2 linked regions of the Funiculus sociatus GB2-C1 genome follow. The protein of the gene in region 1 interacts with the protein of each later gene in a pairwise test. Links are inferred from orthologs where the notes say so. Each region holds a gene or a part of one and is shown in the gene's direction. Other genes may lie near its edges.

Region 1 (17,652 bases):
GGTTATTTGTTAACAGTGTATCTGCTGTTGATTTTGGCGCAGCGGACTGTTAAGGGTGCAGGAAGAACGAAATCTGCGCCCTAGCGATCGCACTTACGGACAACAAGCTTGTTGTTAGCAGCCTAAATTCGACTGCTAACAGCAAGCTTAGGGTAATTGTCGGTGTAGCATTGCTGGTAAATAAACTTTTTCAACCTCTGGAGTGCAGCCGAGCCACTGTACGGACAGTTTGGCAAACTGTTCGGGACAGCCGCTAACCGCAAATCGAGTTGCCAAAGGAGGGCGAACATTTCTCAATCCCAATAAATCAAGCTCTTGTGAAGCAGCGGAAACTACGTGAACTGCTGGATCGCAAAGGTTAACCGACCTGGGCAGAATTGTCCTAAGAATCGGTGCCAAGTGAGGATAGTGGGTGCAACCGTAAACCAGCGTGTCGATCCGATATTGTAGCAAAGGTGCTAGGTACTCCCGCGCTACCTCCAAAGTATAGGGGTCATAAATGCGGTTTTGCTCAATGAGCGGCACAAACTCTGGGCAACCGACTTGCCAGACACAGACAGTAGCATCAACTTCTAAAATAGCGCGGCGATAGGCATTACTGGCAGCCGTGGCTGGGGTAGCAATCACACCAATCCGTTTACCCAGGCCAACAGCAGCACGCGCTCCAGGCAAGATGACCCCTAAGATTGGTAGGTCGAACTCAGACCGCACTGCCTCCAGCGCCAGAGCGGAACTGGTGTTGCAAGCCATAATCGCCATTTTGACACCCTGATCTACCATCCAGATCAGAATTTCGCGCACAAACTGCAAAATTTCAGCTTGAGAGCGGGTACCGTAGGGCAGTCGAGCCGTATCGCCAAAATAAAGAATCGACTCATTAGGCAGATGTCGGTAGAGTTCTCTCAATACAGTCAGACCACCGACACCGCTATCAAAAACGCCTATTCTGCTTCTTTGTAATATTTCATTGCTTTTTTGTCCATTTATGTGTCCTTCTTGTTTGTTGTTCATTTTCAATCGATCACTCCCCACTCACCACGAACCAAGGCTCTTAACCGAGGCTTAAAGATTTTGTTGAATGTACTGTAGAATACCGCGAGCGATCGCTTGTGCCATCTGACTCTGGTAATCAGGTGAGCCAAGTTTCGCCGCCTCTTGTCGGTTACTAACAAAACCAACTTCTACTAACACAGATGGCATAGAACTCTTTCTAAGTACATAAAATCTCGCCTGCCTCACCCCTCTATCTTTAGCATCGGTAGCCTGCAAAATGCTGTTGTGAATGCTTCGAGCTAAACGTCCGCCGCTAGAGTAATAGTAAGTCTCTACCCCTTGCACATCTGGACGACCACCAATTGAATTGGCGTGGATACTGACAAACAAATCGGCGTTTGCCCGTTCAGCCATTGTCACACGCGGTTGCAGGTCTACGAAATAGTCATCCTTTCGCGTCATCACCACCTGAACACCCTGCCGCTCTAGCAAAGCCTCCACCTGCCGTGCGATCGGCAAAATGACATCCACCTCCCTGAGCCCACCAACGCCGATAGCTCCGGGATCTTTGCCTCCGTGTCCGGCGTCTACCACCACCACCAATCGTCCGTTACGAGGGCGGGGGGAAAACTCTGGGGGATTATTAGTTTCCGGTGCCGGGACAGGAATTGTATCAGGACGGGGAAGCACCGAACTAAAGCGACCACGTTGCAGCTGTAGTGCTAATAGCTGGTCAGTCAGCTGATTGAGTTCCCCAATTTGCACCCCATCTCCCGGTTGCACCAGAACTACTACAGTACGAGGGTCTTGCTGTACAAGACGCACCCGCCGCACCATAGTCCTAGCATCTAGAGTTGGCCCTTTGACTCTTTCAGCCAGAGTCGCAGAAGGAATAGTAATTCGGTAGGCCCCAGCTGAGCCATCCCATTTACCAGTAAATTTTACAGACCGATCTGCTCTGATGAATAACTGAGTTCCGGAGAGTTCAACCGACTGAATCGTTGCCACCTCACCGTCGCGGCGCGTTGTTGGCGTTGTTGGCACCGTTCGAGTTGGGGGATTGAAAGGAGAAGGCTGATTGCCAGCCAAAGTCGGGCTTTCAATGCTTCCAGCAGTAGTTCCCTGCGGTAATAGGACAATACCGCCAAAACCGCTGACGCTTGCCTGCCAGTCGGGACTTTCCTTGGTCACGTTCATCGTCACGCGGACGACTGAAGGTGAAGTATCCACCTGAGATAAGAGAATGCGACTGACACCATAGCGATTCACCCGCGACTCTGGCGATGAGAGACTACGGGATATGGTAGCGCCTTGGATGTCAAAGGTAATATTGCGGCGATCGCTACTCCGCTTTACCTTAATAATTGAAGGGCGATCGCCATTCGTCCGCAGGAAAAACCCATCATTCGTCACCTGTATATCTTCAATTTGAGCAACCGACCCAGCTGGGCTGGCGGCTGCTTGACTGCTTAAAGATCGATTGAATCCAGACGACGGCGACAAATTTCCCAAAGTTGGCTTACTGGGAGAAGTTGGCCGTATCGAGGAGAACGAAGAATTTACCAGAGTTGGTCTAGCAGAAGAATTTGGTAATTGTGAAACTCGTTGAGGTTTTGGTAATTGTACCGACCACTGACTGGGGGAAGCTCCCTGAAAGACTACTTGCTCCGGATCAAGCGTGTAACCAGGGTCTAATTCAATTACCAGGCGAGTAACATTACCCTCAAACTGTCCCACCCGCAAACTGCGTAACGCCCCCGCCAACTGCTGAGTTACCGTTGGGCGTCCGAAAGTTGTACCAGGCAAATCGATTACCAGACGTGAAGGATTAGCCAAAAGCTGCGCTTTCGGCTGCACTCCATCGTCAGTCCTAAAATCCAGCCGGTTTTGATTAGTATCAAAACGCCACGAAACCAGTTTTGCCGCAAAAGCGGGAGATGTAACCAGAAAAAGGCTCAAACAACTGGGTAATAGCCAGTAAAGTCTCACTATCGTTTCTCCAAAAGAAAGGTAAAGACCGAGTTAAAGCGGTCTGTACGCTCTAGTCCTATTTCGGGTGCGATCAAGTCGCATCCGGGGCATGGCGTAGCCAAGTTAATGATTTTAGACTGGGTTGAACGATACCACGACTGCGGCAGCAATGCAGAACATTAAGCAGGAATGGCTGATTTTACTTGCCATCTTTGGAGATGCCCTATCGAACTGGATTCATGTATCGTAAATTTTTACCCCTGGTGTTTGGCAATTAAGTGTCCTTATGCTGCCCATCGCTACATCGGTTACTCAAAATTCTCTCTAGCGAGAAAACTTTTGAATTCATTGAGTCACGCCCCAAGGACGTTGAGACAATGACTTAAGTTTCTCTAAAAGCCTTTATTTGTTAGTTGTTCGTTATCTGTGGGTAGCAGTTACAGGAAATTGGGAATTGGGAATTGGGAATTGGGAATTAAGAATTGGGAATTGAGAAAAAGTCTTACCTAGTCCCCAGCCCCCAGTCCCCGCCCCCAGTTAATCACTCTCCTTAACCGGAACTGCGGGAGCCTCTTGAAACACAAACCTTAATAACGGGGGTGCTAAGAAGGTTGTCAAGATGACCATCATAATAATCGCGGCTTCTGTGGCTTCAGACAAAGCACCACTGGCGGAACCGACACCAGCAAAGACTAATCCTACTTCGCCTCTAGGAATCATTCCGACACCGATCGCTAATCGATTAATCTGGGGTTGACCAAATACTGCAAGACCAGTAACAACCTTTCCGACAATCGCCACTACGATAAGGAAAATGGCAATTATCAAACCCTCCCGGTTACTAGGAACAGCTGGGTTGAGTACGCCTAAATCTGTTTTGGCTCCTACCGTGACGAAGAAAATCGGCACAAACATATCGGCAATGGGACACACTTGCCTTTCCAACTCTTTACGCTTATCCGTTTCGTCTAAGACTAAGCCAGCCGCAAAAGCTCCGAGTATGGCTTCTAAATGGATGGCGGCGGCAAGATAAGCCATTATAAAGGCGAAGATGAATGCTGGTATGACCAAGCTACCGCGTGTCTTGAGTTTCTCGGCAATGATCACAAAAGATTTGTTGAAGACTTTGCCAAGCAGAATCGCACCGATCAAGAAAGCACTGGCGCTGATAATCAGATAGAAAACGTTACTTACGTCCACTTTGCCAGTTTTGGCAAGACTTGCCACCACTGCCAGGACGATGATACCGATCACGTCGTCTATGACGGCAGCGCCAAGAATAATCTGACCTTCTTTGGAATTAAGACGCCCTAGTTCTGATAGAACTTTGGAGGTAATACCAATACTGGTTGCAGTCAAAGCTGCACCCGCAAAAATCGCTGGCACCGCTGGAATGCCAAACAAGATCATCAGTCCCGCAGTGCCTGCGGCAAATGGCACTGCTACCCCGACTACTGCTACGAGTAACGCCTGGATACCAACATCCATCAGTTCCCTGAAATTCGATTCCAGTCCAATTTCAAATAGCAAAATGATCACGCCCAGTTCTGCCAGAACGGACACGACTTCGCTTTGGGTTTGAAACACGTCTACCGCTGCGTCGGGGCTTAACCCTCCAGTGGATTGGAGGAAAGACATAATTACAGAACTGGAACTGTCTGCGCCGCTTTCTGGAAATACCAGCAGATGCAGGGCGGAGACACCCACCACCACGCCTCCGACGAGTTCGCCTAAGACGGGTGGTAAGCCGATGTTGTTAGATAATTCTCCCCCGATTTTGCTGGCAAGGTAAATTACGACTAAACTCAGCAGTACCCCTGCTAGGACGAGTGGGGCGTTTTCTGCTTCTGGTGTTGCTGTTGCCAGCACAGGAATGGTTTTGTTCCAAAGTGGAAATGAGAATGGGGTGATAAAATTCACCCAGGCAGTTGAAACTATCTCCATTGGGTCTGCATAATTCATTCTTCTCACTGTACAAGCTTCTTTACAAATCCCTGCGTCGATTCGGCTATGGAATTGGAGTGAACTAGGCTACAAGATGATTGCTCTCAAGGGTGTGCGATCGCTCTTAGCGATTCTTCACTCAGCCTAATTAGTTGGATTTGAGCTTGGTTTTTATTATTGAGTATAAATACTTGTTTTACCGGCTAGTGCGATCGCCTTAAAAGTATCTTTAGTTCAGTTGCCAAAACTGTAACTGTTTACACTTTCTGGCTGCTGTAGTGGCACAGTGAGAACATTCAAACTGCATTACAAGCGGTTATGTCTGTGAGGAGAATCTATGAATTTAACCTTTGCGTCTAGTTTTTGGAAGCAGGCTGGGCTGATATCGTTAGTATTGAGTGTGCTTAGCTTGAGTATTGCTACAAGAGCTGTTGCCCAAGAAAAAATGCTGCGAACCCTGACTGTTAGTGGGCGAGGTGTCGAAAATATTCCCACAACTTTGACGCAGGTGCGGCTGGGGGTGGAAGTTCAGGGGAAAGTTGCGGCGGATGTGCAGCAGGAAGCTGCCCGACGCTCAGCTGCTGTGGTGGAGCTGCTAAAATCTCGCAATGTGGAGAAATTAGAAACTACTGGCATTAGCCTCAATCCGATTTACAGCTACGAGAACAATGTCCAGCGTCTAACTGGGTATAGTGCTACCAATATTGTCAGCTTTCGGATTGATACTCAAAAAGCCGGAACTCTTCTGGACGAGGCAGTTAAAGCAGGGGCAACCCGGATTGATGGTATAAGTTTTGTAGCTGATGATAGCGCGATCGCGTCTGCTCAAAAACAAGCTCTACGCGAAGCTACCCAAGATGCCCAAGCCCAAGCTGATGCTGTTTTGAGTTCCCTAAATCTCACTCGTAGGGAAATCGTCAACATTCAAGTCAATGGCGCTGTTGTACCGCCGCCACGGCCAATACCCATAGCTGATATGGCTATGCGGTCTGAGACTCTAGCAAAAACTACTCCGGTAATTGGCGGTGAGCAAGAGGTAGAGGCATCAGTTACCCTGCAAATTAGTTATTAATCTAGGGATAAAGCATTAAAAATTCAAAATTTAAAAGGGAAATTCTTCTTTTTAAATTTTGAATTTTTAATTTTTAGAACTCGCTATCGTTATAGCTGCCCGCACTAGCATCAGTGTCTTGCTTAGAACCCAATAGATCCAGGTGATCCACCTTAATGACGGGTGTAGAACGGGTAGCTCCTGAGTTGCGATCGCTCCAAGTATCAAACTTTAACGAGCCTTGCACTCCAATCAAGCTGCCCTTACGGACAAAGTTTTCAGCTACTTCCGCCGTTTTACCCCAAAGTTCTAAATTGAACCAATCCGGCTGGTCGTTATTGCGCGATCGTCTTCTTACTGCCAGCGTCAGCTTACACTTAATGCTCCCTGACTCGAAATACTTAACATCCGGATCTCCACCTACACGCCCTACCAGGGTTACAACATTTAGAGTCATAAGAATTTTTTAGTACATTTGTACTTACGTATGGTCAATTATACTTTAGCGAACTGAAATCTTAGTCTCAAATTAACTTTATCCTGATTTACTCTTGGACGATTAGAATCATGCTTGGAAATCAGTTTGAGGCAAATTTACATAAAGAATTCTTCTTCGTGACTAGACTCAGGATAGAAAACGTAATAGAATCCACCTCGGTTCCATTTCCGTTAAGATTCCGTCACACACAACAGCATTTCATTTTGGGGGCGTAGAAACGAGTGGGTCTTTTCAGTCGCTTTTCCTTATCCCGGGACATGGGTATCGACTTGGGTACTGCTAATACCCTGGTCTATGTATCCGGCAAAGGGATTGTTCTCCAAGAACCCTCTGTGGTTGCTATGGATATGGACACTAAAACCCCGCTGGCCGTGGGGGAAGATGCGAAAAAAATGTTGGGAAGAACTCCCGGCAATGTGGTGGCCTTGCGGCCCCTTCGCGATGGTGTCATTGCCGACTTCGACACTGCCGAGCTAATGCTTAAGCATTTTATCCGGCGGGTTCATGAAGGCAGAGCATTAGTCTCTCCTCGGATTGTAATCGGTATTCCTTCAGGTGTCACTGGCGTAGAACGCCGAGCCGTTATGGAGGCAGCATCTCAGGCTGGTGCCAGAGATGTTTACCTGATTGATGAGCCTGTTGCTGCGGCTATTGGCGCTGGACTACCAGTGGCAGAGCCTACGGGTAACATGATCATTGATATTGGTGGCGGCACAACTGAAGTTGCCGTGCTTTCTTTACAAGGAACGGTTTTAAGTGAGTCGGTGCGCGTGGCTGGTGATGAGCTTTCCGAAGCTATCATGCAGTACATGAAAAAAGTCCACAACCTGGTAATCGGGGAACGTACCTCTGAAGAAATCAAAATTCAGATTGGTTCTGCCTACCCCACCAGTTTTGATGAAGAGGCAATCATGGAGGTGAGGGGTTTACACCTGCTCTCTGGCTTGCCCCGAACTGTTACTATCAAGGGGCCGGAAATTCGCGAAAGTATGTCTGAACCGCTTTCAGTGATTGTGGATGCGGTGAAGCGAACCTTAGAACGAACTCCTCCGGAACTAGCAGCCGACATTATCGACAGAGGTATCATGCTGGCTGGTGGTGGTGCTTTGTTGAAGGGGCTTGATACGCTAATCAGCCACGAAACGGGAATTGTTACTCACGTAGCGGCAGATCCGCTGTCGTGCGTGGTGCTGGGGACAGGTAGAGTGTTAGAGAACTTCAAACAATTGGAGCGGGTCTTTAGTGGGCGATCGCGCAGTATGTAGCAATCAGCGGTCAGTGGTCAGTAGTCAGGCAAAAGTTGGAATGTTGAAACGTTGAAAAGTTGTCAGGCGACAACTTTCCAACCTTCAAACTTTCAAACGCCAATGAACGACGGACAACGAACAACGGACAACGAATAACAGACAACGAATAACAGACAAAAAGCTGATAGCTAAATGTATACACTGCGTCGCTGGTGGGTTCGGCACGGCATACAAGTTATGGTGGCGGGGGCAGCTATTGGGAGTGCCTGGTTCCTCCGGCAAACCCAAGGGGCAGCCATGTTTGAGGTTTACCAGTTGCTTACCCGCCCCTTTCAAACTGAAGCCCCGCCACAAGAGATTAGAGAGAATGCCCGCGTACAAGAATTGCAGGATCGCCTGACCGAACTGCAAAACCAAAATCAGAAGTTACAAGAGCTTCTAGGTTATGTACAACAAAGGAAACAGAAGGCGATAACGGCGCCAATAGTCGGGCGTACCCCGGACAATTGGTGGCAACAGGTCACTTTGGGACGTGGCACTGAAGATGGCATCCAAAAAGACTTTATTGTTATGGGTACAGGTGGCTTGATAGGTCGCGTCGTGGAAGCGACATCCCATACCAGCCGCGTCTTGCTGATTAGCGACCCTAGCAGTCGCGCGGGTGCGGTGGTTAGCCGCAGCCGCGTTATGGGTTATATTCGGGGCTACGGCTCTAATAGAGTGGTGATGCAGTTTTTTGACAAAGTGCCGGATGTCCGGCGGGGCGATGTTGTCGCAACATCCTCTGCCAGTAAACTGTTCCCTCCAGGCTTGCCACTGGGTCGCGTCGAGTCTGTAAATTTGGAAAAAACCCCGGCTCCTGAAGCAATTATTAAGGTGACAGCGCCGATTAGTTATTTGGAGTGGGTGGTAATATATCCCAAATAAATTTGTTTAGTTATTGGCTAATAGTTAATGGCTCTTGAACAATTAGCTAATCACAATTTATTAATAACTAATAATTAATAACTAATGACTAATGATTAAGGTTTCTAATTTGTCACCTTGGGCGCGTCAAATTGTCAACTGGGCAGTAACCGTTGGTTCTGTGGTGCTGTGCTTGCTAATCTTGCCGACTCGCCTACCTGGAATGGAGTTATTAGGAATTGCCCCCAATTGGTTGTTGATTTGGGTGGTGGCTTGGAGTGTGAAGCGAACAGCTGTTCAAGGTGCTGTAGCGGGTTTGGTGTTGGGACTGATCCAAGATGGAATGACCTCACCCGAACCCAGTCATGCTTTGAGTCTGGCCGTAGTAGGAATTTTAACGGCGCGGATTCAAAAGCAGCGGTATATTGAAGAAGATTTTATTTCTGTGGCGTTAATTGTGTTCGCGATGGCAGTTGTCGCGGAGACGGTGAGCGCAATTCAGTTCTCTATCGGGAGCGATCGCACTCTGGCAGCAATTTGGACTTATCACCAGCGCATCGCCCTCTCTAGTGCCATTCTCAGCAGTCTCTGGGCCCCAGTAGTGTACTATCCGTTGAATCGTTGGTGGCAGCAGATGAATTTGTTGCAGCAATCTTGAAAAGTTGCTAACTGCTAATTGTTTAACAATTAGCAGTTAGGCATTAGTCTAAGACTATTGACTTCTAACAGGTAATGTGCAACTGAAAGTAAGTCACTATGAATGCAAGTTGGCTGAAACTGCTGTAATCTTTGGCGAGAGCGAATGCCGCAAGTAAGAGCTATTGTGGGAATTGAGACTGCTTGTCCTGCCAAGATGTCGGCTTCGGTATCGCCTACCATCCAAGCTAATGAGCTTTCGCTGTTCGGCTGAGAGTGTTGGGCTATAGCTTTTTCTAAAAGTTGCGTTTTCACGTGGGCGTAGTTTACATAGGCAGCATCATCGTCTTCGGTTCCATAGATGCCACTAAACAGCCGCGCCAAACCGTAATTCTGCAAGATTTGGGTGACTTGGGATGAAGAGCGCAACGTCACTAATACCAGCTTAAAGCCCTGAGAATGTAGCAACGGCAGCGCCCAATTTACCCCAGGCTGCATCTTGTCTTTTTGTAACAGTGCTGGTTGATTCACAATGTTTACCACGCACTGCAAAAATATATCTATCTGCTCTCCAGCTAAGCCAGAGCGCATGGCAATTTCCACATCTGGGACGCGCTCTTGCTTCATTTGCCAGAACTGCTGTAATTTGAGCATTGTAATCGGCAGGATTTCATCCTGAGCTTGGTACAGCTCTTGAGTTTCACCTAACGCTAACTGATAAGTTGTGTAGTAGCGCCTAGAAACATCTACGATGGGGCCGTCAAAGTCACAAAACACCGTCAGTTCTGGGTAATACGGGGAAGTTGCTTGACGTTGGTAACACTGGGGTGGTTGCGAAACTGAGGGGGCTGTACCTTTCATAAGACGTTACAGATATCAACCTTTAGACACGTTTATTTACCTTAACAGGTGTAACATAAGTTTTTAGAGGATTTAGAAGAGAATTTATATTAGACATTTTTATAGAAATAACAAGCGATCGCTTGCGGCCTAGAAACAGCCTCCAGCATATCCCATCGCGATCTTATGCTGGCTTGCCCCTTAATTAATTAAACTCAGGTGTAGCCAGGACAGCAAACTCATGGATAAATTTCCCAAAGACGCCCAACAAGAGTCGCTTGTAACCCTCAATGATAGCGCCATGATGCAACGGTGCATAGAACTAGCCCTAAGCGCCAGAGGACGAACGGCTCCCAATCCCCTAGTAGGTTCTGTAATTGTCAAAGATGGACAGATTGTGGGCGAAGGGTTTCATCCGGGGGCAGGTCATCCCCACGCAGAAGTATTTGCGTTGAGGGAGGCGGGCGATCGCGCCAAAGGAGCCACAATTTATGTCAATCTGGAACCTTGCAATCACTACGGACGGACGCCTCCCTGTTCGGAAGCATTGGTTGCAGCGGGTGTGAGTAAGGTGGTGGTGGGTATGGTTGACCCCGATCCGCGCGTGTCAGGGGGAGGTATTGAGCGATTACGACAGGCGGGGATAGAAGTAGTTGTAGGAGTGGAGGAGGAAGCCTGCAAGCAGCTCAATGAGGCTTTTATCCATCGCATTCTTTACCGCCGTCCGTTTGGCATTTTGAAATACGCGATGACTCTGGACGGCAAGATTGCCACTACTACGGGACACAGCGCTTGGATTACAGGCATTGATGCTCGGAATGAGGTGCATCGTACTCTTCGGGGGTCTTGCGATGCTGTGATTGTGGGCGGTAATACTGTCCGTCGGGATAATCCCCACTTAACCAGCCATCAAACTGAGACTCGCAATCCTTTAAGGGTAGTGATGAGTCAATCTCTGGATTTACCCGCAGAGGCTCATGTGTGGGAGACAGGGGTGGCTCCTACTTTAGTCTTAACAGAGCAAGGAGCTAATCCGGATTTCCAACAGCTGCTGCTGAAAAAGGGTGTAACCGTGGTGGAGCTAACTGGGCTGACACCGACAAAGGCAATGGCATATTTATATGAGCAGGGATTACTTTCGGTGCTGTGGGAATGTGGTGGCACTTTAGCAGCACGAGCGATCGCAGAAGGAGCAGTGCAAAAAATTTTCGCTTTCATTGCTCCCAAAATTGTCGGTGGTAAGACGGCTCCCTCTCCGGTGGGGGATTTGGGGTTGGCAACTATGACCGAGGCTCTGACCTTAGAGCGCGTCCGTTGGCGCACAGTTGGCTCAGATTGCTTGGTGGAAGGTTATTTACCGTTAGTCAGTGGCTAGTGGCTAATAGCTAATAGCTTATTGTCAATTGCCATTAGCTATTAGCTAGGAACCATTAGCTATAGAAATATGCTCGAAGTTATTTTTGGCAGCCTGTTGGTTGGAAGTTTGGGAATGGATGCGGTGATGCTGAGCGGATGGATGCGCTGGCAGCAGGTGATTACACGTCAGCAAGATGAGGAGGAGGAAGAAACTTTGACTCGTTATGAATCTAAACAAGACTCCGCACCAGCAGAGTTGCTATCTTCTAACGGCGGTTCTGTGGGAGCATCCAAAGAACCGCGTATGATGGGCTGGGAATTTAAAATTGTGCGCGCCTCGTCTGATTTGTTTCGCAATTCAGCTATTTTTCAAAAGCTGTGTGAAGAAGAGGCGCAATCTGGCTGGATTTTGTTAGAAAAACTTGACGATCGGCGGGTGCGGTTTAAGCGAGCGATCGCTATGCGGGACATTATTCCATCGGAATCGCTTTCTTATGACCCTTACCGTAGCCATTATGGGACTAGGTTAAGGCGGCGTACTGGGGTTTATGCGATCGCAGCTGTTATTGCTATGTCTTTACCCGCTTATTTGGGCTATGTTTTGGTGTCGCGGACACTTGATAATTCCTCTCGGACTATCTCACCGCCAGATTCTCCCCCGGAGAAACTGTCTTTCCCAACGCGCCCTCCGGCTCCATAAAAGCATTCGAGACGCGATGTTCATCGCGTCTCTTTTTCTAATGCCGAAGAATTCTTTTTTCCATCAGAGCCTTCTAGTGGGTTTCTTGCCATACAGACTGACGCTCTTGAGCCAGATCCCGAATCAAGGATAGCTTAGAGTGCAGATAGTCGCTCATTATGTTGGCTTCATCGGAATTGAGCGATCGCTGTTGTTTTATCTGCTTGAGTAGCCACTGTACCAAGTTGGCATCGTCTAATTTCAACAGCATATTGGCCTGAGTGGTCTCAATTACAGTCCAAAGCTGACGTAGCATTGTGGGAGTCATACAGTCTCCTTTTCGCGGATACTTGTGCTTGGTGGTGGAATCGGTGGTAACTGGTTTTATTTGTACGGTGGGAGGAGGTGGTTACGGTTCGCCGCCTCTACTTAATTATTCCTTTAGTTTTCCACGATAACTTATCTGGTAATAGCAAAAATGCGATCGCACAAGTTGAAACAATAGTTACAAAATACTTAACAAAGTGAATAATAACTTGACAAAGATGGAGGGTAGGGGGTTTCGCTTTCTCAGTTTTCTCGCCGTTTCATTATCCCCTCTACCCCAGGCAAAGGAACTTTGGCTGTAAAAATCTGTAATAACTGTCGCTTAAATATGATTTCTGACCATACTCGATATTATTATACCAATAAATATATAACGCTACAAATCAGGCTAGCAAAAGGTTTCATCTGTTTTAAATCAGTTTTTGGTATTAGGGGGTTGTAAGCCAACTGCCCCATTCTCTTTCTTGTTGAGGCTTATAACTAACCTCGGCTTTATCCCTTTCGGAGCCAGTTGTGACACGTGATCGCCCAACTCCCAACACGAACGGGTATATGGATTTGCCACACTTAAAATCCTGAAATCGTCTACTGACGAGGATTTACCAATCTTGAATAGTATCAGGCGATCGCTTTGTTCTACTTCATCATCCCAACTGTTGCGTTTTGTAACGTTTTTCTAGCTCTCCCCCCTATAGCTCCATACCGTGCTAGTATCGTAAGTGAGAATAAGTTCGGTAGCAGCGTTTGTTTTTAGAATTGACAGGCATTTTCCTTTTAGTTTTGACAGGCTTGTCTCCGAAATCTAAATCTCTACAAAGCTTTGATTTTGGAGAAACTCTATGTCAATTTATGTAGGCAATCTTTCCTACGAAGTCACACAAGAAGACCTCAGTGGTGTTTTTGCAGAATACGGTAGTGTCAAGCGGGTTCAGCTACCTACTGACCGCGAAACAGGTCGCATGCGCGGCTTTGCTTTTGTGGAAATGAGTACAGATGCTGAAGAAACCGCAGCCATTGAAGCGCTTGATGGCGCTGAATGGATGGGCCGCGATCTGAAAGTTAACAAAGCCAAGCCCCGCGAAGACCGAGGTTCATCCTTTGGTGGTGGTGGTGGCGGCGGTGGTCGGAGAAACAGCAATTTCTCTAACCGCTACTAAGCTTTAAGACTAAACTCTTTTAGCCATATATAGATAGCCCCACTCCACTGTCAAAGTGGAGTGGGGCTATCTCTGTATAGGTTATGCCAATCTAAGAAACGATTACATCCCAGCCCAAGGGATAACACTGTCCGTCACTTTGTCACTGGCGATGGCTGGGCGAACATTCTCATACACATCAGGATACTTTGCTTGTAGCTGTTCTTCTCTGAGATTGGCATTAAGCACAGTACCATCCTGTGTGCTAACTGAGTATAGCAAACCGTTAGAATCTGAAGTGATGGTAATGGTGCGATCGCGCATAACCAGGCGAGTTATAGCGGTATGCTCTTGGGCGCGGGTTGCAGTAGCGAACAGGCTGAACCCTATTAGCAGGAGAGTAGCGACTGACACTTGAGCCATAATGTATCCTCTAATAACATTGGCTCAATGTTAGCGCTTATTACTTCGGACACAGTAGTAGCCTTATCAACTACTCTGCTGATGTACATTCGCAAATTACGACATTTAATTTGCGAATGTACAGAAAAATGGAGAATAGCGGATTTGAACCGCTGACCTCTGCGGTGCGATCGCAGCACTCTACCAACTGAGCTAATTCCCCTAATCTAAACTTAATTTTTTTGCCTTAGCTATTCTAACACTTTACTTTTAACCTGCGGTTGCCTGCGGTGTCGTGCGGGAAAATATTTGCTGCACCCGCTCCACTTCTAAGTCGGTAAAATAATCTACAGCCCAGTTAGTCCAACGCTGGAGCATATGAAACGGGTAAGTATGGGCTACCCCCACCACTTGTACACCAGCCGATCTCGCCGCTTGAATTCCGGCTGGGGTATCTTCAATTGCCAGACAATTAGAAGCTTTGAGGTTGAGGCGTTCTATCGCCAAGAGATACCCATCAGGTTCTGGCTTACTGGTGGTGATGTCGTCAGCAGCAATAATAACCGAAAAATGCTCAAGTAACCCGGTGCGATTTAACACCAATTCTACTTCAGTGCGGAGGGCATCGCTGACAATAGCTAGTTTCACCTCATGCAACCGCAGCTTTTGAATAAAGTCCTCTAACCCAGGATAAATTGGCAGTTCTTCCAACTTATCCAAAGCCTGCTGGTAGGCTTGAGCCTTGCGGTTCACCAATTGGGTTAAATAGCCGTCTCTGACTTCTCTGCCGCGATTTGTGAGAATCTTTTGTAGACAGGCGCGATCGCTTCTGCCTAAACAAAATTGTCGATACTCCCCCGGTTTTGAGCGCAGATTTTCCGAAATTAGAATTTCATCAATCAGATCCCGGTGAATTGCCTCATCCTTAATAATTACACCGTTAAAATCAAACAGAACTGCCTTCAAAGTCATGCCAATGTGCCATAAGCCGGGATACCCAAGCCCGCCAAATCTTCATTATCAGCTATGTCAGCGATCGCTGTACGCCGGGAATTCTGGACTGGGATAGGTTTAACACCTTTAGTTAATTGGTGTATCGCCCACACGTCCTGAGTTTGCACAGCTTCAAATCCTGCCGATCCCATCCAAGCATCGACGCTATCGGCGGCGTAAGCTCTAATATAAGGCTCCTCAAAAATTTCGCTCAACCAATCAACTTGGCGAATAGTTTTCTGATTCCCATCGAGTATTAAAACCTCTCCTCCAGCCCTCAGCAAGCGAAAACTTTCCCGCAGAATGGCACGCGATATCTCTGGTGGTGTCTCGTGAAACAACAGAGAAGCTGTTACCAAGTCAAAAGACGCATCGGGAAACCCCGTAGCCTCCGCACTGCCGTGCAAAAATTGAATATTAGCCTCAGCGTTTCTGGCTTTGTATTCAGACATTACCAGCATATAAGGCGATAAGTCTAAACCAATAACTTCCGCTTCCGGGAAAGCCTTTTTTAACATCAGAGTTGTGGAACCTGTACCGCAACCTAAATCCAGTATCCGTCGCGGTTGCCCACAAATTGCATCAACCAAGCTTTGACGTATCCAGGCTTCGTTAGGCGGCAAAACATACTGGGTAACGGGATCGTAGGAAACTGCCGCACCAGGGGTAAGATAACCGCCCTCTATGCCGTGGAAGTTTTGACTACTGTAGTAAGAAGGATATTCTAAATTGGGATTGCGGAAGCGATCGCTCTCCTTTTGCCAATCAACGCTTTCATAAAAACGCCGTAACCCTTTCTCATCAATGAACATCCGAATCACAGGTGCTAAGAAGCGCTCATAGATTGAGTTCTTGCCAACCGCCATAGGATTTCATCCGGGTAATGTGAATACCAGAGGAGCATACCTCCTCTTTACGAATCTTAATGTAACTTATACCTCAGAACCTCTGCCTGCGGGTTGTCTCTAGGGATGACAAAATTGTAATTTATATGTAGCATAAAAGTAATATACAACTTTTGCCGCAGCTATCCCATCTGAGTCTGCTTTATTGACGGGAAGTAACCTTGCGGCAATACGGATCTTTGTTTATAGTTGGCACACGTTTATGCCCTACGAAAAGTTAGAAATTTCGACTCCAAAGCCAGTGCTATCTTGGGCAAATCATGCCCTTGGTTCTGATGAAACCAAGATGGCAAGGAATGTCGCATCCCTACCATTTGTCTTTAAGCACGTAGCGCTAATGCCAGATGTTCACCTTGGCAAAGGTGCCTTGGTGGGTTCTGTAGTGGCTACTAAAGAAGCAATTATGCCCGCTGCTGTGGGCGTGGATATTGGTTGCGGGATGATGGCAATTAAAACGCCATTCACCGGCGCGCAATTGGAGGGCAAGCTAAAGCAAATCCGTCTGGATTTAGAAGCTGCTATTCCTGTTGGTTTTAATGAAAACAAAGATGTTGAAAAAGCCGTTTTAAACTGGCAGGGTTGGCGAGATTTCAAGGAACTACATTCAGGTGTACAACGCCTGGAAAGTAAAGCCATGAAACAGATGGGTTCTCTCGGTGGCGGGAATCATTTTATAGAAGTTTGTCTGGATACCGAGAACTCTGTTTGGTTAATGTTGCACTCTGGTTCGCGCAATATTGGCAATATGCTGGCGCAAAACCATATTGGCACGGCTAAGGAACTAGCGAAACTAGCAGGCGATCGCTTACCCGATCCAGACTTAGCTTACTTTGTCGCTGGTACGGCAGAATTTGCCACCTACTGGCACGATTTACAGTGGGCGCAAGACTACGCCCGTTTCAACCGCGATGTGATGATGGCGCGTTTTAAGCGGATTGTGGAAAAGCATCTCGCTGGTGGTAAGCAAACAAAGCCGTTGCTGTCAGTGAACTGTCACCACAACTACGCCGAAAAAGAAGTGCATTTTGGCGAAGATGTGTATGTGACTCGTAAAGGTGCAGTCCGGGCGCGTGAAGAAGATTATGGCATTATTCCCGGCTCAATGGGGGCAAAATCCTTCATTGTTAAGGGTAAAGGTAATGCTGAAAGTTACTGTTCTTGCAGTCATGGTGCTGGACGTTTGATGTCTCGGAACAAGGCAAAGAATGTCTACACGTTGGATGATTTGATTCAGCAAACAAATGGTGTAGAGTGCCGCAAGGATGAGGGCGTTTTGGATGAAATTCCTGGTGCTTATAAGCCGATTGAGCAAGTCATGGCTAATCAAGCGGATCTCGTCGAAGTTGTGGCGACGCTGAAGCAAGTTATCTGTATTAAGGGTTAATTTATGTAGGGTGGGCATTGCCCACCTTTTTAGTTTTTTAACGCAAAGGTTAACGCAGCGGTACGCAGAGTTTAATAAATTTAAAAGGTAGGTTGATATTTTTCACTAATTAATAAAAATGATGGTTTTTTATTGGTCTGTTTTAAAATATAATTTGAGAAAAATTGAGTTAATGCTTCTCGCCTCATCAACAAAGCTTTTACGAGGAAGTAATAGAAACTATGATTGCTATTCGACAACTTAACCAGATGACTCCCCAAGAGTATTTGGAATGGGAACCTACTCAAGAAATCCGCTACGAATACATTGATGGGGAAGTCTTTGCCATGACTGGGGGGACGAAGCCCCACAACCGGATCGCTGGCAATATCTACACGGCTCTA
Region 2 (12,556 bases), on another replicon or contig:
ACAAGCAACTAAATTTATTCCAACCCAAAATTCCAACTATGCTCAAATTGAGGATATTGGTCGGAAGATTGGCAAAATAAAGTGATGTAAATGACAGAAACAAACTTTAAAATTGCAGAAAAATCGGATACTGAAACTCTCCTACAGTTTATACGAGAGTTCTACGAGTTTGAACACCTAAAATTTGATAAATCCATTGTTCGCACAGCGCTGGCGAATATTTTGCATGATGATTCTCTAGGACGAGTGTGGCTGATCCAGCATGGCGACGAAGCGATTGGCTACGTTGTCCTTACCTTTGGCTACAGTTTGGAATTTCGAGGGCGTGATGGATTTATTGATGAACTCTATATCCGAGAAAGTTATCGCGGGCAAGGGGTAGGCATGAGCGTAATTCAGTTTATAGAAACTGTTTGCCCTTCTCTGGGAATTCAAGCACTCCATTTAGAAGTCGAGCAGAAAAATACAGCAGCACAAAACTTATATCGGAAGGTTGGTTTTAAAGATCACGATCGCTATCTCATGACTAAATGGATAGCAAACTAAGCAGAGAAATGAACTCATCTGCGCCAGTATTTGAACTGAAAAACGTTTCTAAGCAATTTGGACGCTTTGAATCTCTCGCTGATATTAACTTGCAGATTTGGGCAGGCGATCGCGTCGCCCTGGTTGGTTCCAGCGGCGCGGGGAAAAGTACCCTGATTAGCTTGCTGAACGGCACGCTACTACCCAGCGACGGGGAAGTAAGGGTACTTGGTCGCAACCTCGCCCAGCTTCGCCCGAAGTTGCTGCGCCAAGTCCAGCGACAAATTGGTACGATTTACCAGCAATTTCATCTAGTAGAGAATCTGCGGGTAATTCACAACGTCAATGCTGGACATCTAGGGCGCTGGTCGTTTCTAAAAGCTGCGGCTTCGCTGATTTATCCAATGGAAGTCGAGACAGCAGCAAAAGCTTTGGCGCAAGTCGGGATTCCGGAAAAGCTTTATGAACGCACAGATCAACTTTCTGGCGGTCAACAGCAACGGGTAGCGATCGCGCGCGTCCTCGTGCAAAATCCTACCGCTATTCTTGCCGACGAACCAATTTCCAGCCTCGACCCCGAACGCAGCCGCGAGATTATGGACTTATTGCGCCAGTTGAGTGTAGAAACGGGGAAAACTTTAGTTACCAGTGTCCACGCGATAGAATTTGCCCGGAGTCATTACCAGCGAATTATCGGTTTGCGACAGGGACGTATTTTATTTGATACACAAGCAGCAGCACTGTCCGACGCAATGATTGAGGAATTGTACAAAACCAACAACTAATGCTATATCCATTCGTAAAAATTCCTCTGCGTTCTCAGCGCCTCTGCGGTTCAAAATCTTAACCGTGTCCCAGACAAGCAAAAGCAAACCAACTAGCCTCCCCAAGCGCCCTTCCATTTTTAACTGGCGTACTTTCTGGGGATTGCTGTTTTTGGCATCCTTCGTTTGGTCGTTGCACTCAGCTGGCGTATTTGAAGCGGATTTAATTAACGAAGGAGGCTGGAACCTGGTTTGGCGCTTTCTGGTTGCTGCTATCCATCCCGACTTCAGCCGGGAATTTCTCCAGCTTACTTTAGATGCCACTTTTAAAACACTAGCTTACGCGGTTTGCGGCACCTTCTTCAGCGTACTGATCGGTTTGGCGGCTGGTATTCTTTCTTCTGAAGTTTGGTGGGAATCGGTACTCAAAACTCAAAAAAGGAAGCTAATAACTCAATCGCCTTGGCTGGTGGTAAGAGGAGTTTTGGCGATTCCAAGAGCAATTCACGAGTTAATTTGGGGATTGTTTTTCGTGAATATTTTTGGACTAGATCCCCTGGTGGCGGTGCTGGCGATCGCTATTCCTTTTGGTGCTATAACTGCCAAAGTATTCTCAGAAATTTTAGACGAAACGCCCCGTCAGCCACTAATGGCACTCCTCAATAGCGGCGTTCCACCTCTGAATGCTTTCATTTATAGCCTGATTCCCCAAGCTTTTCTAAATTTGCTTTCCTACGCTTTCTACAGGTTCGAGTGTTCGATTCGTTCCGCCGCCGTACTGGGAATTATCGGTGCTGGTGGATTGGGGTATCAAATTTTTCTCAGCCTCCAGTCTCTGCGCTACGAACAGATGTGGACGTTTTTAATTGCCTTAATTTTATTAACTGGTGCTACCGATTTCTGGAGTGCGATGCTGCGTCGCCGCTTGGGTGCGCCTTCTCGCCTAGATTTGAACGTCTTAAATCTTTCTGGGCGCAAAAAGCCTCTCTACCAAAATGACCCAGTGGTAAAGGTGTCATTTCTGGGTACTGTGGTTTTACTAATATTCTCCTTCTGGTACGTCCAAGCTGATTATTCTAAACTTTATTCGCCGCGAACCTTTCAACTTTTGGCAGGAGTGTTTCAGGATGCTTTTCCACCCGATTTCAGCCAGCTGAGTCAGCTATTCGAGCTTTCTGCTAAAACGCTGGCTATGTCTATTCTGGCAATGGCTGGGGCTGGATTAGGAGGAATTTTGCTTTCCTTCCCAGCAGCAAATAATTTCCTGTTGTCGGGGGGAGTTGGGGAAAAAAGATCCCCCCAACCCCCCTTGATAAGGGGGGCGGGAGAAAAAAATCTGTTGTCGGGAGGAGTTGGGGAAAAAAGATCCCCCCAACCCCCCTTGATAAGGGGGGCGGGAGAAAATCTAAAAACCTCCTTTTTAAGGGGGGCGGTAGAGAATCTAAAACCCCCCTTAAAAAGGGGGGCTAGGGGGGATCTCCGGGGAAATGTTGTGCTGTTTGTTACCCGGTTCCTGCTGTTAGTTGCTCGTGCTGTCCCCGAACCCATTTGGGCATTAATCTTTCTATTTGTATTATTTCCGGGGATTTTGCCCGGAGCGATCGCGCTTTCCCTGCACAACCTGGGTATACTAGGTCGTCTAATGGCGGAAGTGGTAGAAAATTTAGAACAGCGTCCAATAACCTCGCTTAAAGCATTGGGCGCTACTGATTCCCAAGTCTTCCTCTATGGCATCTTACCCCGCACCCTGCCCCGATTTGTTGCCTACATCCTCTACCGTTGGGAAGTCTGCATCCGTTCTACCGTCATTGTCGGGTTAGTAGGCGCTGGGGGATTAGGGCGTTTGCTGGCGGAACAACTGAGTAGCTTTGACTACAAAGGTCTTTTCACCACTTTAATTGTCTTTCTCGTCCTCACTTTTTCGGTAGATTTAATCAGCGCCTCAGTGCGACGGTCTTTAAGGTAAGAACCTAACTAAGCTAGCTGCTGACAAAGTTGTCGGAAATGGTCGCCTCTTTCCTCAAAGTTTTGATATTGGTCGAAACTAGCACAAGCAGGAGAAAGTAAAACAACTTTAGCACCATGCTGCTCGGCTAATTCCGCACCTCTGACTACAGCCCTCTCCATAGTTTCTACAATTTCGTAGCTGGAATAGTCAACTCTAGCCAACGCTTTTGCAAACGTATCTGCGGCGCTACCAATCAGTAACACAGCGGCGGCTTTAGCTTGAATTGTCTCTATCCAACTGGTATCATCTCCAGCTTTGGGTTCACCACCAGCAATCAGGATGGCGGGATAGTTGACAGAAGCTAACCCGACTTGTGCAGCATCGTAGTTGGTAGCTTTGCTGTCGTTGATAAAGTCAACTCCCGCCAGAGTGCGAATGTGTTCTAGACGATGAGAAACACCGGGGAAATTAGCGATCGCGATCGCAATCGCCTCTTTCTCAATTCCCGCCAATCTTGCTGCTGCTACCGCCATCAACAGATTTTGCAGATTGTGTTCTCCCACCATTCTTAAAGCTGATGTCATCACAATTTGTTCGTCACCAGCCACCACCCAACCATCCTCGATGTAAACTCCCCCATCGCGATCGCCAATTAGTTTAGCTTTGCCTTTTACACTCGTCCAGCAAGCATTGGGAAAGCTATCGGGTGCATTCTTTCGCAAATAAGCATCGTCACCGTTGATTACTTGCTGGCGCGCCTGACGCAACAGACGCGCTTTAATGTCGTAGTAATTCTCTAAAGTTTTATGGCGGCTGAGGTGATCTGGTGTAAAAGTTGTCCAAACGCCAATTCTAGGAGCAATAGAATTAGAAGACTCAATTTGATAACTGCTAACTTCAGCAATTACCCAGTCGGGAGGAGTTTCGGATAACGCTAGTTCGCAGGCAGCATAGCCGATGTTACCGCAAGCCGGAGCATGAAAACCAGCGGCTTGAAAAATCGCCGCAATCAAAGCCGTTGTCGTAGTTTTGCCATTAGTACCAGTAATTCCCACCCAAGGACAAGACTGGAGATATCGCCACGCCAGTTCCATTTCTCCAATTGTCTCGATCCCCAACTCTCTAGCCTGGACTAATAAAGGTGCATCCCAAGGTACGCCAGGACTGACGACAATCAGCTGGGGTAATGTACCAACCAGTTCCAGGGAATAGCCAAGCTTAACAGTAATTCCCTCATCCTCAAGCTGTTGTTGCTGTTCGTGCAGGCTTTCGGCGGTATTGCGATCGCTTACCGTCACCGAGTAACCTTCCCGTTTTAACAATCGTGCAGCAGCAATTCCCGACTTTCCCAAACCGATAATATGAGCGATGGGCATAGCTAACTTGGCCGTACAAATTCCCTAGTTTCGCAACCCCTCATCATACCGCAATAACGGTATTTAAAAACCTCTTTCACTCTAATAACTTCCTTCTTTTTCTTAACTTCGCGCTCTTAGCCTCTAAGCGCAAAACGCAGGCTACGCCAAGGCGGTTCTTTTCTCCTCTACTAACTCTTCACAATTGCGCCAAAATCTGCCAAAACCCGCGCATGATTCCGCAGTAACCCCAACAAATTTAAACGATTCTTGCGGATTTCCAAATCCGCATCCATCACCAAAACACTTTCAGCACCATCAAAGAAAGTGCTAACAGTAGGAGCTATCTTACTTAAAGCATCTACTAGCTGCTGATAATTTCGCTGCTCTTGAGATGCTTTAGTTTCGGGAACTAGCTGCACAATTGCATCGTAGAAAGCTTGCTCCGATGATTTTTGAAATAATTCTGGACGCACCACAGCCGATGGTGACAACTCAACTTTATCTAAATCGCCTTGGGAAGCCAGACGAGTAGAACGGTTGACAGTTTCGTAGATTTCATCTAGCTTGCCATTATTGCGGATACTTTGGAGAAATAAAGCGCGATCGCGTACATCCAATAAATCCTTTAACGCCCGTTCTGTATACTCCGGATCGTTTTCTCCCAGTACCGCATTCACCAAGTCATAGTCAATATTTCGCTCATCTTGTAGCAAGTTACGGATGCGCTGTAAGAAGAATTCCTGCAAATTACGTAACAACTTCTCACCTTGATTTTTCGGATGTTTCACCACAAAATCTGCCACAGCTCCTTGCAGCAATTGATGCAAATTAATAGCTAAATCTGCCGCCCAAGTAATGTTAGCTAAATCTGCCGCCCAAGTAATGTTAAGAACAGCATTTGCCGCCCGACGCAGAGCAAACGGATCTGAAGAACCTGTTGGTAACATTCCCAGCCCAAAGATACTCACTAAAGTATCCAATCTGTCTGCCAGCCCCACAACTTGACTTGTTAGATTTTGAGGAAGTTTATCCCCGGCTCCTCGTGGCAAATAATGCTCAAAAATTGCTGCTGCTACCGCTTCTGATTCGCCACTAGCCAAAGCATATTTTTGACCCATTACACCTTGCAATTCTGGAAATTCTCCCACCATCTGAGTCACAAGGTCAGCTTTACAAAGTAAGGCGGCGCGTTGGATATTCTGCCGCTCATCCGCTGATAATTGCAGTTGTTCGCTAATACTGCTAGCAATTTTTCCCAGCCGTTCCACCTTTTCCCGTACCGAACCCAAATCTTCTTGAAAAGTGACTTTTTCCAGTTTGGGCAAATAACTTTCTAAAGGCTGAGATAAATCAGTTTTGTAGAAATACTGACCATCAGCTAAACGGGCGCGAATCACTCGACCATTGCCTTCAGCAATAATGTCTGATTTGGCTGGATCACCATTAGAGATTGTGATAAAATAGGGGATTAACTCGGTTTTGTTCTCATCTTTAAATACTGGAAAATAACGCTGATGAGTCACCATGACAGTAGTAATTACTTCTGGCGGTAAACTCAAGAATTCCGGGTCAAAGTTACCAATAACTGCTGTAGGCAATTCAGCTAAATTAGTGACTTCTTGGAGCAAATCTGGGTATATTTCAGAGTAGCCATTGAGCTTTTTAGCAGCAGCCTGTACTTGTTCTTGAATTTTGGTTTTCCGCGCCTGGGGGTCAACTTCCACAAAGGCAGAACGTAGACCATTGACATAATCTGAAGCTTGGGAAATTGTCACGAGTTCGGGGTGCAAGACGCGATGAGCGCGGGTTGTGCGATCGCTCTTAATCGTCTCGGAACCATTTACAATCTCAATTGGCAGCACCTGGTCATCCCACAAAGCCACCAACCAGCCAATCGGACGGGGAAACTTCAGATCCCCATCTCCCCAGCGCATAAACCGCTTCCCTTCTAATCCGAAAATCCATTGCCAAACCAGCTGTGTGAGAATTTCAACCGTTGGTCGTCCGGGGATGGTTTGGCGAACAAAGACAAAATCCCCTTTATCGGTGGGGCGAATTTCCAACTGATCGAGTTCCACCCCCAGCTTACGAGCGAACCCTTCTGCGGCCTTGGTAGGTTTGCCATCTTTAAACGCCGCCTGTGCTGGTGGCCCTTTAACTTCTTCTTCCCGATCCGGTTGCTGAGTCGGCAAACCTTCAATTAGCACGGCTAAACGCCGGGGGGTGGCGTAAACTTCAATTTTCTCGCTAGTGAGGCTATTTTCAGTAAGACTTGTAGGAATGCGCGATCGCCACTGCGCGATCGCTGCATCCACAAAATTTGCAGGTAATTCTTCTGTACCAACTTCCAATAAAAACGTACTCATAGCGGTATCTCTTTAACTATCAGGGGCTTCTGGGTTACAAGCCAGTTTAAACAGTTTACCGCGCTCCGAATCCAGATACTGTTATCCTCGTATTCTTCCAGCCTCCGACTAAGAACGGATGCAGCATGGCTACGCCTCCCCTCTTGCAGCCAAAAAAAACTGACGCCTAATGTGTTAGCTTCGCTTAACACATTAGGCATTCCCCGCCGGAGACTGGAAGGAGAGAAGAAATTCTTTTTTTGCCTTTTTATTTTTGGAACTGTAACTCATTCATAGCCGCGAAAGACATGAATTTGGGCGTTTCTGTCAAAGCCGGATTCAGCCCAAACCAGCGCCCCTGCTCGTCGCGATATTCAAAGACAAACATACTTCTAAGCAGACTCTGGTATTCTTTCTCACCCTTAAGAGTTTGCAATTGCACCACTTGAAACAACAAATCCCACTCCTCTTCATCAATGGCCAGCACCAAGTCATCGCGATACTCTTTAATCACGTTCTCTAAACAGCTGCGCGAAAATGGCGGATCTTCCTGCTGAAGACAACTGTAGAGTAATCCCAAGAGGTTTCGCACATGACCGCCGCTGACGCGACACAATCGGGCAAGGGTTTCCGGAGAATCGAAAATCTCTGTTATTAGCAAATGATGCTGCTCTGGCGCTACCTCTGGAAAAGCACGCGCCATCACCATTTTTCGCAGCAAAGTCATTCCCGGTTCGCAGTCACTACCATCTCGGTTTCGCACTGGTACCATTGGCAATACTTTGGGAGCAACCCCACCCCCCAAACGATTTTTCAGGGTTTCGTAATCGTTTGAGAAAATCAATGCCAGGGGTATTGTGTAAACTACATGGCAATTCAGGCGGCGTAACTGTCCGCCTCGGTCGATAAACAGGTACTCTGGCAAAAGTTTCTGCGAACCTGCTAAGGGGCGAGTATTATCCAGGCGATCCAGGTTATCGATAATCACCACCAACCCTTTTTTACCACGTCGCTTCAGTTCCTCGTTCGCCCGTTTTAGCAATTCTTCGTTGATAGCTTTCAAAAAGCCTTCGGTTCGAGGTTCCAGATACTGGCGTAATTGATCCCGGAGTTTGGGACTGTCTTTGGTTTTGGCGGTAATTCTGCCAATACCGATGGATAACTCGGCTTCAGCTGAAACGTCGATGGGAGTTTGCAGGATATCTTTAATTTCAGTGAACAGATTGGCAAAGTAACTGGGTTTTAGCCGAATCTGAATTTCTTCGAGGCTTTCGCTGACTTGACGCGCGATCGCCAGTAAAATATCGCTGATATCTACATCCGCCATGTCTAGTTCTTGACCAGACTCGAAATAAACTACATGAAATTTCTGTGCCTCCAAGTCGGCTTTCAGGCGAAACAGTTCTGTAGATTTCCCACAGCCGATATGCCCTGTAAACATCTGACTGGTAGGATCGTCGGGCGAAATTCGGGTAATAGTTCGCCCAATTGCCTCAATGATTTTTCCACCCCGTACAGAGGAAAAATCGATATAGTACGAACGATCCTCCGGCTTCGAGAAGATTAGGGTCTTGGCTGGGTTACAGGCTTTATAAAATCTAATTAAGTCCAGTTTCATTTAGACCTCAGTTATGTTAAGGGCATCCCTCTGGGTACCTCCCTTCTACTTCTACCGGATAGCTTCCCTTAAATTTCCCCTCTATGGGTTGGAGGGTAGCACCCCCCTGCACATAAATGTATTCGTTTTGGTATTCTTTTTGCGTATAAAATGTATGATATATGCCCTTTCTATGAGAGCGGATTACTTATTAGAGATAGGAATGGCGGGGCGAAGTTTAAACGCGATCGCTTTTATCCTCCAGCCGGAAAGACACAGTTTGTCTTTTTTTGCTACTCACTCTTTGGGCATCCGCAAGAGGCTGGTGTGAGAGGACAATCGGGTGAATTTCCATACCTACCCCAGTTCCTAGTTCCCCTCTGGTGCCGCAAGCAAAAGAAGAAAAAAGGATTTTGTCTGGGGATCAATCGAAAATTTTCTTGATAATCTTCCTAAAGTGATTCCATGATGGCTCTGACACGTTAATATCTAGACGTTGTAATATTCCGCTACACTTCCTGACGACCCGTGTTGAAAAGCGAAAAAGATTTCACATCACCTAGATGTAAGCTGGGATTACATGGGTTTTGTGATCGTTATTTTTTGCCAACGGTCAGATACTTTTGCCGCGATATTTCCCTCTCAGGTGGGAATGGGATCGACTCCCGATATCTCGGTTAAAGTTACGTAGGGTTATCAAGCTTGATAACTCCCCAAACAGAACTTTTTTTTGTTGAGTGCAGTACGTCTGGCGCACCAAAAACTCCGATTGAGAAGTTAGGATGACAAGCATCGCATCAGTATCTCAGACAGAATTGACCCAAAGACGGCAAAAGTTACGTCGCCAACGACGGATGAAATCTTTTCAGGCGGTTTGGCGAAGTCTATTCATCGCTGGATTGGCTGGCGGTTTAGTTTGGGTAACGACTTTACCAGCCTGGGTGATCCTAAAACCAGATCAAATTGAGATTGAAGGCAATAAAATTCTCTCAAAACAAGCGATTCAGTCGCTACTGTCGCTTTCCTACCCGCAGTATTTGCTGCGCCTGCAACCGGAAATTATTGCCGAAAAGTTGGAATTGCAGCCAGCCATAGAACAAGCCACCGTTACCCGGCAACTGTTTCCCCCCAGTTTGACTGTACAAGTTAAAGAGAGACATCCGGTAGCGATCGCTCTTTTAGCCCGCACTTCTTCCCCAACCAAAACAACACCTCGTGCGGGATCACCGCCCCAGCCCTTATCAGCTGGTTTGTTGGACGAAGATGGTGTCTGGATGCCCTTAGAAAGCTACGCCGGACTAAAGCCAACTATTCCCTTACCCACCTTAAAAATCATTGGCTATAGAGATGAATATCGCCCCTATTGGTCAGCACTTTACCATGCAGTAAGCCGCTCCCCAGTCAAGGTTTTTGAGATAAATTGGCAACAACCAGCCAATTTAATTCTTCGTACTGAGCAAGGAATGGTACATTTTGGTTCTTATAGTTCCCGATTTGCCTATCAGCTGGCTGTCCTCGATCGAATGCGCGATTTGCCAGCCCATCTTTCCACTAGCCAAATTGCCTATATCGACCTGAAAAACCCAGATTCTCCAGCCATTCAAATGAAAAAAGTCACCGCCCCCGTGACAACCAACAACCCTTAAAATCATAGGTGCAACTAACTCATGCTTAAGCCAGAAGTCGTCCCCCGAAATTAATTAATTCTTTATACTGCATTTTAAGAACAGCATCATCCTTCAGACAGTTGCCGCCAGACCTCTTTAGGAACGTCAATGCACCTATGACACTCGTTGGTTTTAAGGGTCAACTTACCCTATAGTTGACTCATATCGCTTCCCTAAACTGAAAAAGCTGTTTATTGACCCTTCCTATTTGCAATGACGCTCAATAGTAAACCAGGGCTTGACAATCAAAGCTCACATACCACAGGAAACGCTCTTCGTCCACTCTCCGTGGACAACGCCAACCCGTTTAACAACGCTGGGTTACATTTAGGTCAACACGATGCCAGCAAGACACCCAAGGAAGAAACCAGGAGTGACAACATCGTGCCAGGTAGCGTCGCCAAAATTAAAGTGATTGGTGTTGGTGGGGGTGGAGGCAATGCGGTTAATCGCATGATCGCCAGTGATGTAAGTGGCGTTGAGTTTTGGTCAATCAATACAGATGCCCAGTCACTATCGCACTCGTTAGCCCCCAGACGCTTGCAAATGGGACAAAAATTGACACGAGGTTTGGGTGCTGGCGGCAATCCTGCCATCGGGCAAAAGGCAGCAGAAGAATCGCGGGACGAAATCGCTCATGCCCTAGAAAACACCGATTTGGTGTTCATCACCGCTGGTATGGGCGGCGGTACGGGTACTGGCGCTGCCCCCGTTGTCGCGGAAGTGGCTAAAGAAATGGGAGCATTGACGGTGGGTGTTGTCACTCGTCCTTTCACCTTCGAGGGACGCCGCCGCACTTCTCAGGCAGATGAAGGCATTGCCGCTTTGCAAAGTCGGGTGGACACCCTAATCGTGATCCCCAACAATAAGTTGTTGTCGGTAATTCAAGAACAAACGCCAGTACAAGAAGCCTTCCTAATGGCAGATGACATTCTGCGCCAGGGTGTGCAGGGGATATCTGATATTATTACTATCCCCGGCCTGGTAAATGTTGACTTTGCCGATGTGCGCGCAGTGATGGCAGATGCGGGATCGGCGATGATGGGAATCGGTGTTGGCTCTGGGAAATCAAGAGCCAGAGAAGCCGCAGTTGCCGCAATTTCTTCCCCCTTGCTAGAGTCCTCGATTGAAGGAGCTAGAGGTGTAGTATTTAACATTACAGGCGGCAGCGACTTGACGCTACACGAGGTGAACGCCGCAGCGGAAACAATCTATGAGGTTGTCGATCCCAACGCTAACATCATCTTTGGAGCTGTGATTGATGACAGGCTGCAAGGCGAGGTGAGAATTACCGTTATTGCTACGGGATTTAGTGGAGAAGTTCAGTCCACACCAGCAGCGAGAGAAACGCGCACTCCCAGACAACCGCAGCGCCCAGTGGCACCAACACCAGTTCCTCCACCCACGCCTACTTATGAGCCTAGGCCAGAAGCTGGCTCTGGATTGGATATTCCAGACTTTCTCCGCAGACGCCGTCCACCACAACGTTAGAAGAATTAAAAATTAAAAATAAAGCATTAAAAATCAAAAATTTTTAATCTTTAATTTTTAATTTTTAATAATTGGTGGGAAATTTATTAGCAGGATGCGACATTCTTGGACACTGCCAAGAGCGCTGTAGGTTTAGCTATTTGTACAATCTATATTTTTAAGGCGGAATCGGGTCAATTTAATCGCAATATGAGGTAACAAGTAATAGGTAACAGGTAATGAATACTACTTACGATGTACTTGATTCCCCCAATTACCTTTTTACCAATTACCAATTTCTAATATGAGTGTTACAGACAAATCAAGCGTTCCTGTTGCTCTTACCATCGCTGGTTCCGATAGTGGCGGCGGTGCGGGTATTCAAGCTGATTTACGAACGTTTGCCTTTCACTGCGTTCATGGCACCAGTGCTATAACTTGCGTGACGGCTCAGAATACGGTCTTGGTGACGCGGGTTGATGCTCTACCTGTAGATGCGGTTGTCGCTCAGATTGAGGCGGTGGTGACGGATATCGGCGTGCAAGCAGTGAAAACGGGAATGTTGCTCACAGCGGAAATTATCGCGGCTGTGGCGCAGCAGGTGGAAGTTATGAAACTTAATAATTTAGTGGTAGATCCGGTAATGGTATCGCGCACGGGCGCTGTGTTGATTAACGATGAGGCTGTGGCAACTTTACAGAATGTCTTGATCCCCAAGGCAACGATTGTGACACCGAACCGCTACGAAGCTCAACTATTGAGCGGTTTACAGCTTCATACTCTAGATGATATGCGGGCTGCTGCCCAACGCATCCATCAGCTGGGAGCAAAGGCTGTATTGGTCAAGGGAGGAGGAATGCAGGGAAATTTACGCGGCGTTGA

What was found.
Region 2: the proteins of NDI42_RS07455 (region 1) and ftsZ interact in binary tests that used the Escherichia coli proteins (3 or more experiments, as listed by UniProt). The link is inferred for Funiculus sociatus GB2-C1 from one-to-one orthologs.

What each region holds. Positions count from the first base shown.
Region 1 is NZ_JAMPKJ010000010.1:70,706-88,357, reverse strand. The notes cover bases 5,863-8,719. They hold NDI42_RS07455 (rod shape-determining protein), read left to right. Parts: upstream 5,863-6,715; coding sequence 6,716-7,723; downstream 7,724-8,719. Other genes in these bases: mreC (rod shape-determining protein MreC), read left to right, coding at 7,898-8,632; NDI42_RS07460 (single-stranded DNA-binding protein), read right to left, coding at 6,054-6,416; NDI42_RS07465 (SIMPL domain-containing protein), read left to right, coding at 5,863-5,980. Outside these bases: NDI42_RS07485 (hypothetical protein), read left to right, coding at 1-84; murI (glutamate racemase), read right to left, coding at 148-1,011; NDI42_RS07475 (N-acetylmuramoyl-L-alanine amidase), read right to left, coding at 1,063-2,982; NDI42_RS07470 (cation:proton antiporter domain-containing protein), read right to left, coding at 3,502-4,908; more of NDI42_RS07465, read left to right, coding at 5,246-5,862; rod shape-determining protein MreD, read left to right, coding at 8,724-9,269; NDI42_RS07440 (HAD family hydrolase), read right to left, coding at 9,299-10,108; bifunctional diaminohydroxyphosphoribosylaminopyrimidine deaminase/5-amino-6-(5-phosphoribosylamino)uracil reductase RibD, read left to right, coding at 10,329-11,462; NDI42_RS07430 (hypothetical protein), read left to right, coding at 11,532-12,143; NDI42_RS07425 (hypothetical protein), read right to left, coding at 12,217-12,450; rbp (RNA-binding regulator), read left to right, coding at 13,289-13,606; NDI42_RS07415 (hypothetical protein), read right to left, coding at 13,709-14,008; NDI42_RS07405 (HAD family hydrolase), read right to left, coding at 14,258-14,959; NDI42_RS07400 (class I SAM-dependent methyltransferase), read right to left, coding at 14,956-15,846; NDI42_RS07395 (RtcB family protein), read left to right, coding at 16,088-17,269; NDI42_RS07390 (Uma2 family endonuclease), read left to right, coding at 17,491-17,652. UniProt on the Escherichia coli protein: Forms membrane-associated dynamic filaments that are essential for cell shape determination. Acts by regulating cell wall synthesis and cell elongation, and thus cell shape.
Region 2 is NZ_JAMPKJ010000004.1:73,867-86,422, reverse strand. What follows is about bases 9,648-12,556. They hold ftsZ (cell division protein FtsZ), read left to right. Parts: upstream 9,648-10,417; coding sequence 10,418-11,695; downstream 11,696-12,556. Other genes in these bases: thiD (bifunctional hydroxymethylpyrimidine kinase/phosphomethylpyrimidine kinase), read left to right, coding at 11,979-12,556; NDI42_RS03500 (cell division protein FtsQ/DivIB), read left to right, coding at 9,648-10,183. In the rest of the region: NDI42_RS03535 (putative selenate ABC transporter substrate-binding protein), read left to right, coding at 1-85; NDI42_RS03530 (GNAT family N-acetyltransferase), read left to right, coding at 91-546; NDI42_RS03525 (phosphonate ABC transporter ATP-binding protein), read left to right, coding at 555-1,310; NDI42_RS03520 (PhnE/PtxC family ABC transporter permease), read left to right, coding at 1,375-3,255; murD (UDP-N-acetylmuramoyl-L-alanine--D-glutamate ligase), read right to left, coding at 3,264-4,613; glyS (glycine--tRNA ligase subunit beta), read right to left, coding at 4,784-6,961; NDI42_RS03505 (P-loop NTPase fold protein), read right to left, coding at 7,209-8,558; more of NDI42_RS03500, read left to right, coding at 9,320-9,647. UniProt on the Escherichia coli protein: Essential cell division protein that forms a contractile ring structure (Z ring) at the future cell division site. The regulation of the ring assembly controls the timing and the location of cell division.